DNA from 4 places in the Amphritea japonica ATCC BAA-1530 genome. Region 3 is predicted to be linked to each of the others. Evidence: predicted binding sites of a transcription regulator. Region 3 holds the regulator's gene; each other region holds the start of a gene.
The links. Region 3 encodes sigma-54, which starts transcription at its own class of promoters, with help from an activator protein. Its sites were predicted from a motif close to TGGCACNNNNNTTGCTNT; they were not measured.

Region 1: a site for sigma-54 is predicted at 1,533-1,550, ahead of AMJAP_RS15280 (acyl CoA:acetate/3-ketoacid CoA transferase). Genes of this name have one in related genera too.
Region 2: a site for sigma-54 is predicted at 1,362-1,379, ahead of AMJAP_RS15745 (phenol hydroxylase subunit). Genes of this name have one in related genera too.
Region 4: a site for sigma-54 is predicted at 1,605-1,622, ahead of glnA (glutamate--ammonia ligase). Genes of this name have one in related genera too.

Annotation. Positions count from the first base shown of each region.
Region 1 covers NZ_AP014545.1:3,293,457-3,296,634, forward strand. The annotation lists gene AMJAP_RS15275 (sigma-54 interaction domain-containing protein) at 60-1,424, shown strand; gene AMJAP_RS15280 (acyl CoA:acetate/3-ketoacid CoA transferase) at 1,594-3,178, shown strand, end outside.
Region 2 covers NZ_AP014545.1:3,420,545-3,423,722, forward strand. The annotation lists gene AMJAP_RS15740 (aromatic/alkene monooxygenase hydroxylase subunit beta) at 1-971, opposite strand, end outside; gene AMJAP_RS15745 (phenol hydroxylase subunit) at 1,027-1,323, opposite strand; gene AMJAP_RS15750 (sigma-54-dependent Fis family transcriptional regulator) at 1,707-3,178, shown strand, end outside.
Region 3 covers NZ_AP014545.1:3,033,551-3,036,728, reverse strand. The annotation lists gene rapZ (RNase adapter RapZ) at 1-277, opposite strand, end outside; gene ptsN (PTS IIA-like nitrogen regulatory protein PtsN) at 283-741, opposite strand; gene hpf (ribosome hibernation-promoting factor, HPF/YfiA family) at 752-1,042, opposite strand; gene AMJAP_RS14030 (RNA polymerase factor sigma-54) at 1,103-2,608, opposite strand; gene lptB (LPS export ABC transporter ATP-binding protein) at 2,630-3,178, opposite strand, start outside.
Region 4 covers NZ_AP014545.1:890,547-893,724, forward strand. The annotation lists gene typA (translational GTPase TypA) at 1-1,284, opposite strand, end outside; gene glnA (glutamate--ammonia ligase) at 1,719-3,122, shown strand.

The DNA.
Region 1 (3,178 bases), 260 kb from region 3:
GCCATCCGGCAAAATAATCTGGCACACTGAGCTGCATCTATCTGTAGCGTAGAAGACCAATGAGCCAGCTTGAAACTCTCATTAATACCAGTGACGAAAACCTCCTTACCCTGCTATCGAGTCTATGCCAGGGCGCTATTGCTATTGATCAAGAGTGCCGGATCGTCTGGTTAAGCCAGCAATACCGTGAGCTGATGGAGCTGCCTGACAACACCGAGTTCATAGGCCAGCTTGTAAACGATATCTTACCAACCACCCAACTTCCCAGAATACTCAAGACAGGCCAACCGAGCTTTCTCGATCTAATGCAGATCAATAACCAATGGTGCGCGGTTACCCGCCTGCCGCTCAAAAATCCCGACGGTTCAGTATTCGGCGCAATCGGTTTTGTCTTCTATGACAATCTGGAAAACCTCCAACCACTGTTTGATAAATTCGCCCGATTGAAAAAACAGCTAGTGTCAGAGAATCTCCTTCGAATCAGCAAATATGAACTGGATGATCTCGTTGGCAACTCTCCCGCCCTGCTTAAGATTAAGCGTCAGGCATTGCGAGCCGCTCAGCTCGACACCACTATTCTGTTATTGGGGGAAACCGGCACGGGCAAAGAGTTACTTGCCCAGGGTATCCATAATGCCTCACCTCGCAGGGACGCTCCTTTTGTCGGTATCAACATGGCTGCACTACCCGAATCACTGGTAGAAGCTGAGCTATTTGGAACAGCCGCTGGTGCTTATACCGGCGCAAACAAGAATGGCCGTCTGGGAAAAATACAGCTAGCGACAGGCGGTACCCTGTTCCTTGATGAGATTGCTGATATTTCAGCAGCCATTCAGGCAAAGCTATTACGAGTAATTCAGGAGAGGGAGATCGAAGCACTCGGCTCCAATCGCCTGGAAAAAGTCGATGTTCGGATCATTGCAGCAACCTCTCGCAACCTAAAACAGCTGGTTGATAAAGGGTTATTCAGAGCTGACTTGTACTACCGCCTGAATGTCCTGCCGCTTCAGCTTCCAGCCCTCAGAGACAGAATACCGGACATACCTGCTATCAGCAGTTATCTGATGGAAAAAATTGCCCGCGAGTCAGGCCTTCCTGCTCTAAGCCTAAGTAAAGATGCACTCATCTGGCTACAACAGTATCACTGGCCTGGAAATGTTCGCGAGTTGCACAACCGACTTGAGCGAGCCTGCGTGATGGCTGAGCAGGAACTAATTTCAACGGAGGATCTTGGTGCTGAGGACCTGATCAGCACCAATGAAACCATCGCATTTACGGATCTGAACCAAGCCAAAAACCATGCTGAAGCCGAATCTCTACAGCAGGCGCTTACACAATCTCAGCACAATAAAACCAAAGCGGCGAAATTACTGGGTATTTCTCGCGCGACTCTATACAACCGAATCAAACGTCTAAATATGTAAAGCCATCTAGACACATATAAACACTCTGTCTTAATAATTAGACAGACATTCGCACTGCGTATAATCGATAATCACGTAAGACCTTGATTAATTTATATTTGTTAGTACTGGCTCGATGATTGCAGTCCACATAACCATACTAAAAAATAATAATCACAGGACGACTCCTATGTCTAAGTTACTCAGTGCCGCGCAGGCAGCCCAATTGATTCCTGACAATGCCACTATTGCCACCGGGGGATTTATCGGCATCGGGTTTGCTGAAGCAATCGCCACAGCAATCGAGCAACGCTTTCTTTCCAGTCAGCAGCCCAGGCAAGTTGCACTCGTATACGCAGCGGGTCAGGGAGATGCGCAGACACGCGGCCTGAATCACTTCGCTCACGAAGGGATGGTGCGAAAAGTGATCGGCGGACACTGGGGGTTAGCACCCGGACTGGGAAAGCTTGCCACGGATAATAAGATCGAGGCCTACAATCTGCCACAGGGTGTTATCTGCCACCTCTTCAGAGATATCGCTGCCGGAAAACCAGGCACCCTGACCAAGGTCGGTCTGCACACCTTTGTTGACCCTCGCCAGGAAGGCGGCAAGATAAACAATCGCACCCTCGCAGATCAGGTTGAGCTGCTAACATTGCACGGTGAAGACTACCTGTTTTATAAAGCGTTCCCGATCGATATAGCTTTACTTCGCGGCACCACGGCAGACGCAGACGGCAATATCTCCATGGAGCGGGAAGCACTTCCCCTGGATGCCCTGGCCATCGCCCAGGCAACCCATAACAGTGGCGGCAAAGTGATCGTTCAGGTCGAACGCACCACCCATCAGCACCAGCTAACACCTGATCGAGTCAGAATTCCCGGTATATTGGTAGACCATATCGTCGTCGCTGATTCACAGGATCACCCACAAACGTTCGCCGAGCCTTTTAATCCAGCTTATTGTGGCGATGTCATTGCCCCGCTAGAACAACAAAGCCAACCCTTGTCCGCACGTAAGATCATCGGTCGCAGAGCGTTGATGGAACTTCGTAAAGGAGCGGTAGTCAATCTGGGTATCGGCATGCCGGAGATGGTCTCAGCCGTGGCTGCCGAAGAAAAGATGCTCAACGATTTCACCCTCACGGTTGAACCTGGAGGCATTGGCGGACAACCCGCCAGCGGTTTAAGTTTTGGTGCTGTCAGCAACGCTGCTGCCGTCATCGACCAGCCTGCACAATTTGATTTCTATGATGGCGGAGGACTAGACCAGGCTTTTCTCGGATTGGCAGAGAGCTGTCCAGAAGGTCACGTAAACGTCAGTCGTTTCAGCGATAAACTTGCCGGGGCCGGCGGATTTATCAACATCACCCAAAACACTCAGGATCTGTATTTTTTAGGCACCTTCACCTCAGGATCGCAACAGCTTGAGATTCACAACGGTGAGCTTAACGTCATCAGGAACGGCTCCGTTAAAAAGTTTCTAAAGCAAGTGCAGCAGATTACATTTAACGGGCAATACGCAATTGAGCAGGGCCAGAAAGTAACATTTATCACCGAAAGAGCAGTCTTTATTCTCACCAGTGAAGGCCTGAAATTGACAGAAATCGCACCGGGAGTCGACCTGAAGAAAGATATTCTCGATCAAATGGATTTCAGACCTCTCATTGACAACAATCTCACGCCGATGGATCCAAGACTTTTTAAAGAAGGCCCTATGAACCTGCAACACAATGGCAGCCATCCCGCTGGGCATATGCGTAAAGTCTGGGCAC
Region 2 (3,178 bases), 390 kb from region 3:
GCTTTATTTAAACGCTTGTCCATCGCAGCGACCGCGTTATTCAATGCTTCAGCATCGAGCATCTCTTCAGCCAATGGCGCCAACGCTTCAATCGCTTTACCTTTCCAGTGACCAATCCACTGCTCCAGCTGTTGTTTGTTCGCATCAGATTCCGCAGCCGCAACCTTAACTACTGAGTCAACCCAGCGATTGGTATCTTTGTTCCAGTTCTGGATGAATTCAGTCAGCATGCTGATATCCTGACCACCGTTATCTGCCAGCCATTGATCAAACTGCAGATAAACCAGCTCATAGATCAGAGCATCAAGCACCACGTCCTGAGCAACAAAAGACTCGAACCAGTCTTCAACACAGATATTGGCTTCACAGTAAGCCCGCAACCCCTGCCAAATTGCATCGTCCATCCAGCAACGCTTAGCTTCAGTCAGTGAGTCACTACTGTTGCCGTCGAGAATCAAACCAATACGCGACAGATACTGAGCATTACCCAAACGATCCATACCGTTGTATAGCAGTGCCTGTGTAATCGCAGTGCCATAACCCAGTGAACTGCCATACACATTATTCAGATTCGCCGCCTGTTCAACGTGACGCAGAGGAATCAGTAAACGGATAACTTTCTGCTGAACTTCTTCAGGAATCAGACGGGCCAGATCACGTTTTTCAAAAAAGCTGTAGTTACTTTCAGCGATTTCCTGCTGCTTTGCCCGCATCTGCACATAAGTGCCATAGTAAAACTGGCGGGGATCTTTAAAGGCATACCAGTCTTCCATCACAATTGCGGTTCGGCCAGTGTCATTCAGTTCATACTCTGGCTGCCACAGTGGGCGATAGTGAAAGTTAACTTCCGAAGCAACATCGTAGGTTGCTTCCTGATAACGTGTTGCTGGCTTATCGCCAAAACGACGTTCGATATGAGCAAAGGTATTGCGTACCGGTTCCAGCGTTGCTGTTTTAATCTCAATGGTCATCTGCTTTATCCCAACTTTTCAGGGTCATTGTTGTTATTGTCAAATCCACAGTGGTTCAACCGTGATTATTTGCCATCAGTGTTTCTTCGCCGTAGCGCCACTTTTCCATCTCGACATCCACTGCATGCTGCTGCTCTTCAGTCATAAAGATCACATCATTCACCTGACAAAAGTGCTCAAAAGCACCCTGCGGCATGATCAGTTCAACGAACAGGCTTGGATCGCCAATGGCAAAATCAAACTCAACAAAACGTGATTCAGAGGAGCTACGTACCCTGACGTATCTGGTCAGCCGTTCGAACGCAGGCTTGTCTTGCTTTCCACTGCGGGTATGTAGTTGCGTATCCACCATGGTGGTCTCCTTTGGCTTAAGGTTTGATCAACATGAATACAGCAATGGTTATGCCAGACAGGAAATTTTTCTTAGAGAAAAGTAAAAATAGAGATCTAATTAATTGATTTACAATGTTTTATTTTTATTTAGAGATTACCCTCCGAGCCTTATAATCCAGATCACCCCCTCTAAAACAGCAAAATACAAAATAATGAAATCATTAAAAAATGATGAAAAAGTTAACTTTATGATTCACTTTGAGCCGTAAATTCACGCGATATACAGAAAATGCGGTTGTTTTTTTACTCGGAATACCGTCACAATGAATATGGATACCCTGAACGAATACCTTTACAGGGATCCTGATTTTTAAAGTTAATCACCATAATTAAAAGAATAAGATGACTGATAACACACTGACACTCCCGGATACTCAGGACCTGTTAAAGCAGATCCATTTCGAAAGCAGCGAAGGAAAAATATGGCTTGAAGAGCAGCGAATGCTGCTGATTCACTCTGCCGTGATGGGACTGCTTCGCAAAGAACTGATCCAGACCATGGGCGTCGAACGCGCTAAAGGCTTTCTAATACGTTTCGGCTACCACACCGGTTGGCGTGACGCCGAGCTGGCAAAAAAAATACGGCCTGACATGTCCCATGAAGAGGCCTTTATGGTCGGCCCACAATTACACGCCATAAAAGGGATGGTTAAAGTTACCCCGAAAGCGCTTGATTTCGATGTGGAGAGCGGGCACTTCTTTGCCGAATTCGATTGGCATAACTCCCACGAGGTTGAGGCGCATCTGGCAAACTATGGCAACTCAGATATGCCCGTATGCTGGACCCTGATAGGCTACGCCAGTGGTTTTTCAAGCTATTACATGAATCGTCAAATCCTCTTCAAAGAAACTCAGTGTGCAGGTACCGGTAGTGATCACTGCCATATTGTAGGTAAGCCGGCCGAGGAGTGGGAAGACCATAAAGAACACGAAAAATATCTCCTGCCAGACCCCATGATTGAGCAAATCATGGCGTTACAGAGTGAAGTATCTGATCTTAAAGATAAGTTTCGCAGCCCCGACGTTGAAGAAGATATATTAATTAATTCAGTTGGCCATTCCGGCGCTTTTAAGAACATCTGCCACTTAATCCGCAAAGCCGCCAAAAGCCGGGTTACCGTCCTTCTTCAGGGAGAAACGGGCGTTGGTAAAGAGATTGTTGCCCGGGGCCTGCACACCAGTAGCGATAGAGCAGAGCAAGCTTTTGTTGCTGTTAACTGCGCCTGTATTCCCCCGGACCTTATTGAGGCCGAACTCTTCGGCGTCGAGAAAGGAGCTTTTACTGGAGCGACACAAACCAGAGAAGGTAAATTTGAGCGGGCTAATCAAGGCACTATTTTCCTCGACGAAGTGATCGAATTAACCCCTCATGCCCAGGCAGCACTGCTCAGAGTATTGCAGGAAAGCGAACTGGAACGGGTCGGCGGCACCCGCACCCGGCATATTGATGTACGTGTTATTGCGGCAACCAACGAAGACCTGGAAGTTGCTGTTCAGGAAGGTCGATTTCGGGCGGACCTCTTTTATCGACTCAATGTATACCCTATATACATTCCCCCCTTAAGAGAGCGTACCGAAGATATCCCACTGTTAATCGAGCACTTTCTCAAAAAGCACTGTACGTTGTATAACAAAAAAACCGCAGGGATCTCTGATAAAGCGATGCTGGCGCTCAATCAATACAAGTGGCCAGGAAATATCCGTGAGCTCGAGAATATGATTGAACGCGGCGTAATCCTGACGGACAATAACCAAACGATTGGCCTTACCAGCTTTTTTCCTTCGTTATCTGAACCCTCTCATCCGCTCAATGT
Region 3 (3,178 bases):
AACTATCAAGATAGAGAACTTCGCACTCAAGCTGACCGGTTTCACGCAGCTGCGCGAAGATCTCCGGAAACAGTTTTAGATTGCTGTGCTGGTTGCGTGCATCAATACTGACAGCAAGCTGGCCCGGGTGATCAGGGTCGCTGAGGATCTGTTTAACAAGCCCTGGAAGCAGAGGGGCGGGCAAGTTATCGATACAATAGAAGCCAACATCTTCAAGGGCCTGCAAGGCGGTAGACTTTCCAGAGCCAGAACGCCCGCTGATGATGATTAGCTTCATTGGTGTCAGCCCTGTTTGAATTCCGTCACTGCGGTATAAAGACTTTCAGCTGAGTTAGCGCTGCGAAGTTGATTGCGGAACTCGGGCTGGCTGAAGAGCTCAGCCAGATTTCCCAGCGTTTGCAGATGCTGATCGCAAGCTTCTGAAGGAACCAGAAGGATGAATAACAGGTCGACAGGTTTGCTATCAATTGAGTCAAAATCGATAGGCTCTTTAAGCTGAATAAGCAGAGCGGTAGCGTGCTCGCATGCATCGAGTCGACTGTGGGGGATAGCGATGCCATCACCAATGCCGGTGCTACCTAGTCTTTCCCGGCAAATGAGACCGGCAAAAACTGTTTCAGCGTCAAGTTCAGGGTGTAGCTCAGCGATATGCTCGCTGGCAATTTCCAGTATACGTTTTTTACTACCCCCCTCCAGAGCACAAAGTACTCCGGAGGGCGCTAATAATTCTGAGATTAGCATGGCGTTATATTTACTTGTGAGTTCGTGTCTTTTCTTTATGTTTGATGATCTGACGGTCCAGTTTGTCAATCAAACCATCAATCGCAGCATACATATCTTCTTGCACATCGGAGGCAAATAGCTGGCCGCCGGCAACATGCACATCGCCTTCTGCTTTCTGACGAGTCTTCTCAACGCTTAAAGTTACCTGTGCATTAGTAATATTGTCGAAGTGGCGCTCGAGCTTTTCAAATTTACTCTGAACATATTCATTCAGGGAATCAGTCAGTTCAACGTGGTGGCCGGTGATATTGATCTGCATGGTAATCTCCTAGTGTTTTAATGCCGGGATAATGGCCCGGTTCCTATGGATATTAAGCTATTAAACCAGACGCTTGCGTTCATTAGAAGGCGGAATATTAAGCGACTCTCGGTATTTTGCAATGGTTCTGCGCGCAACATTGATACCTTGCTCTTCTAAGAGCAGCGCTATCTTGTTATCGCTTAAAGGTTTGGTTGGGTTTTCAGCAGCAACCAGTTTCTTAATGAGTGCGCGGATTGCCGTTGAAGAACAGGTGCCTCCATTGGCCGTTGTTACGTGACTTGAGAAAAAATACTTTAGCTCAAATATTCCGTTTGGCGTATGCATGAACTTCTGGGTGGTAACCCGCGAGATAGTTGATTCGTGCATTTCGACCGCTTCTGCAATGTCATGTAGAACCATTGGTCGCATCGCTTCGTCACCATGCTCCAGAAATGCTTCCTGCCGTTTTATGATTTCACGGGTGACTTTCATTAGCGTGTCGTTTCGGCTTAAGAGGCTTTTTATAAACCAGCGAGCCTCCTGGAGGTGGTTCTTTAAATAGGTGTTGTCGGGGCTGTTGTCCGCTCTGCGAATCAGACCCGCATAGCTATCATTGACCCGTAATTTTGGAGCAACTTCCGGGTTTAGTTGTACCTGCCAAACGTCGTTCTCTTTATAGACCAGTACATCCGGAATAACATATTCAGATTGGGAGCTGGTAATTGAGGAGCCCGGCTTAGGATTAAGTGTTTGAATCAGGCTGATTGCTTGTAACAACTGAGGTTCACGTATGCGTGCTTTTCGCATCAACTGCTTATAGTCGTGATTGCCCAGCAGGTGGATATACTGAGAGACAATTTTCAGAGCCTCTGCCCGGTACTCTGTTTCTCCCGGTAACTGTCGTAGCTGGATTGCCAGGCATTCACTCAGGTTACGTGCGGCTACGCCAGGTGGGTCAAACTGTTGTATGCGATGCAGTACCGCTTCAACTTCATCTAACTCGATGCTGTTGAGTAGCTCTTCGTTCTGGGCCTGAAAGTGTTCGAGAATTGAGTCCAGCTCAATTGTTAAATATCCATCGACATCAATACCGTCGATAATATTAGTGGCGATCAGCTGATCGACGTCACTCATCGGTGTGAGATTGAGCTGCCAGGAAAGGTGGTCCTGAAGGGTTTCATCCGCAGTATCGTTTGACTCCATCTCCATGTCAGAAAAGTCATGGGAAGATGATGATGAAGAAGATACGGTTTGGTAAGTATCTTCCCAGCTACTGTCAGTTGATAGTTCCTCAGGGATGTTCTCGCTCCAGTCACCATCTGCTACCTGGATCTCTTCTGACTCAGTTGTCGCACTTGTCGTGTTTTCGGTGATGGGTTGTTCACTTTGAGAAGACTCTTGAGTCGGAGCTATTTCAACGTTGAGTTCATCTTCATTTACCTCAAGCATTGGATTGGACTCAAGTGCTTCCTGGATCTCCTGTTGCAGGTCAAGCGTCGATAATTGCAACAAGCGAATCGCTTGCTGCAATTGAGGGGTCATGGTCAGGTGCTGACCAATTTTAAGCTGTAACGCCTGTTTCATAGAGTGTCGCTTATATGCCTGTTACAAACGGAACTGATCGCCTAAATAGGCTTCTCTGACTTGTTGGTTCGCAAGTATATCTTCTGGTGACCCTTCGGCAAGAATATAGCCTTCGCTGACAATGTAAGCCTGTTCGCAGATGTCCAGAGTCTCACGAACGTTGTGATCGGTTATCAGTACACCGATCCCTTTGTTTTGCAGATGCTTAACGGTTTGTTTTATATCACTTACCGAGATCGGATCTACGCCGGCAAAAGGCTCATCCAGCAAAATAAATGTCGGTTCAGTCGCCAGAGCCCTGGCTATTTCGACCCGACGCCTCTCGCCCCCGGATAAACTCATTCCCAGGCTGTTGCTCAGGTGAGTAATGTGAAACTCTTCCAAGAGCTCGTTTAGCTTCTGTTTTCTTTCACTACGGCTTAACTCTTTACGGGTTTCCAGGATTGCCATCAGGTTATCATGGACGCTTAGTTTACGAAAAATTGATGCTTCCTGGGGTAGGTAGCCTATGCCTTTTCGTGCTCTGCCGTGCATGGGTTCCAGGGTTAAATTCTGGTGATCAATCCTGAT
Region 4 (3,178 bases), 1.7 Mb from region 3:
GTTAGTCATGTCGGCTTTACGGTTACCAAGTTCTTCAATAATGCTGCCCTGATGCTGATCTTCAACGTCGATCAGTACCACTTCATAAGGCTCATGAACTTCACCGTCAACCTCTTTCTGAATTACTTCAGGACGAGATACACCCAGCTCGTAACCTTCACGACGCATAGATTCGATCAGAACCGACAAGTGTAATTCGCCACGACCGGAAACCTGGAATTTCTCAGGAGAGTCACCCTGTTCAACGCGCAGTGCTACGTTGTGGATAAGTTCACGTTCTAGGCGATCCTTAATGTTACGACTGGTTACAAACTTACCTTCTTTACCAGCAAAAGGAGAGTCGTTAACCTGGAAGGTCATGGATACTGTAGGTTCGTCAACAGACAGTGGTGGCAGTGCTTCAACCTGAGCTGGATCACAAAGAGTATCGGAGATGTTAAGGACATCGATACCTGTTACGCACACGATATCACCGGCGCGGGCTGATTCAACTTCAACACGTTCAAGGCCAAGGTATCCCATTACTTTCTGCAGCTTACCACTACGTATCTTGCCTTCGGCATCGATAACTTTAACCTGTTGGTTTACCTTAGCGGTACCCCGGGTAATACGGCCTACACCGATTACACCAACGTAGCTGTTGTAATCCAGTGCGGAGATCTGCATCTGGAAAGGACCTTCGGTATCAACTTTAGGTGGCTCAACGTGTTTAACAATCGCCTCGAAAAGTGGCGTCATATCGTCAGCCAACTCGTCTGCTTCAGGGCCCGCAATACCGTTCAATGCTGACGCGTAGATCACTGGGAAGTCCAGTTGCTCGTCGGTTGCTCCCAGGCTATCAAACAGTTCGAATACCTGGTCGATAACATAATCAGGACGAGCGCCAGGGCGGTCGACTTTGTTAACGACTACGATTGGGCGAAGACCCTGATCGAAGGCTTTCTGAGTTACGAAGCGCGTTTGAGGCATTGGGCCGTCAACGGCATCAACCAGAAGGCATACACAGTCAACCATAGATAGAACTCGTTCAACTTCGCCACCAAAGTCGGCGTGTCCGGGAGTATCTACGATGTTGATGTGGTAGTCATTCCATTCAATGGCAGTGTTCTTTGCCAGAATGGTGATACCACGCTCTTTTTCCTGGTCGTTCGAATCCATGATTCGTTCGGTGCCTTCGTCACGACGGCCCAGGGTTCCGGACTGTGCAAGAAGTTTATCAACCAGAGTAGTTTTACCGTGGTCAACGTGGGCAATGATGGCAATGTTTCTGAGTTTTTCAATCACGTCTGGGAACCTGTGCAGACAAATTTAATAAGGCGGGCATTATACATGAGTTCAGTCCCAGCGGTGGCTTTCTTGTGTAGAGAAAGATGAAAATAGTTTTTTTTCTGGTTTGTTGATCTGTTTTAGAGGATAAGTCCATTTTGATGGAGTATTATGTTGGCACCTTTTTAAGGCGGCATGCATTGAAATTTAGCAACAAGAGATACGCTGCGCTATTTTGGGGCATTGCCTCTCATTGGTGCGCTAATTTGGTTGCGTTGTTTAAGCGATAAGCCCTAGCCTGGTTGCTATAGAGCGCAGGGTAGTGGGTAGAGATAAGCTGGCATGCCCTTTGCCTTTTAAAACGGAATAATGCTTGTTTGTTGTCAGGCTTGTGAAAGCTTTCAAACGCAACAGACAGGTGTCTGGCAATATAACCTAGTGGAGAAAGTCAAATGTCAGAGACTCTTAATCTGATTAAAGAGCATGATGTTAAGTGGGTTGATATGCGTTTCACCGATACCCACGGTAAAGAGCAGCACGTTACTATCCCCGTAACTGAAATTAACGAAGATTTTTTCGAAGAAGGCAAGATGTTCGATGGTTCATCCATCGGCGGCTGGAAGGGTATTAACGAATCAGACATGATTCTGCTGCCAGACGATTCTGCTTCTGTAATGGATCCATTTGCTGAAGATTCTACAGTTATTGTTCGTTGTGACATTGTAGAACCTACCACTGGTCAGGGTTATGAGCGTGATCCACGTTCTGTTGCTAAGCGTGCTGAGGCATATCTGAAGTCTACCGGGATCGCGGATAGCGCTATGTTTGGTCCTGAGCCAGAGTTCTTCGTATTTGACGAAGTTAAATGGCATGCTGATATTAGTGGTTGTGGCTACACTATCGGTTCTGAAGAAGCGTCGTGGTCTACTAATCATAACTTCGAAGGTGGTAACACGGGTCACCGTCCACGTGTTAAGGGTGGTTACTTCCCTGTACCGCCAGTAGATTCTCTACACGATCTGCGGGCTGCGATGTGTGATGCTATGTCGGCTATGGGCCTGACTATCGAAGTTCATCACCACGAAGTAGCGACGGCTGGCCAGTGTGAGATCGGTGTCGGTCCTAACACACTGACTGCTAAAGCTGATGAAGTACAAGTTCTGAAGTATTGCGTACACAATGTTGCTCATGCATACGGTAAGACTGCTACTTTCATGCCTAAGCCGCTGGTAGGTGATAACGGTTCTGGTATGCACGTCCACCAGTCTCTTTCTAAAGATGGTGTGAATATCTTCCATGGTGATGCTTATGCTGGTCTGAGTGAAACAGCGCTGTTCTATATTGGTGGTATCATCAAGCACGCTAAAGCGCTAAATGCTCTGACGAACGCATCTACCAACGCATACAAGCGTCTGGTTCCAGGCTTTGAAGCCCCCGTTATGTTGGCATACTCTGCCCGTAATCGTTCTGCTTCTATCCGTATTCCATACGTGACAAACCCTAAAGCGTTCCGTATTGAAACACGTTTCCCTGATCCATCTGCTAACCCTTATTTGTGCTTTGCTGCTCTGATGATGGCTGGTCTTGATGGTATTCAGAACAAAATTCACCCTGGCGATGCAGCGGATAAGGATCTATATGATCTGCCTGCTGAAGAAGCGCTGGCGATTCCAACAGTAGCGGCTTCTTTCGAAGAAGCTCTGGCTGCTTTGGATAATGATCGTGAGTTCCTGACAGCTGGTGGTGTATTCACCAACGACATGATCGATGCTTACATTACTCTGAAAACAGAAGAGTGTGAAAAGGTAAGTCAGACGACTCACCCAGTTGAATTTGATCTGTATTACTCTGTTTAATCCTTAAGGGTTAACCGTTAAAAAAGCCTCCTTATTGGAGGTTTTTTTTGTCCCAG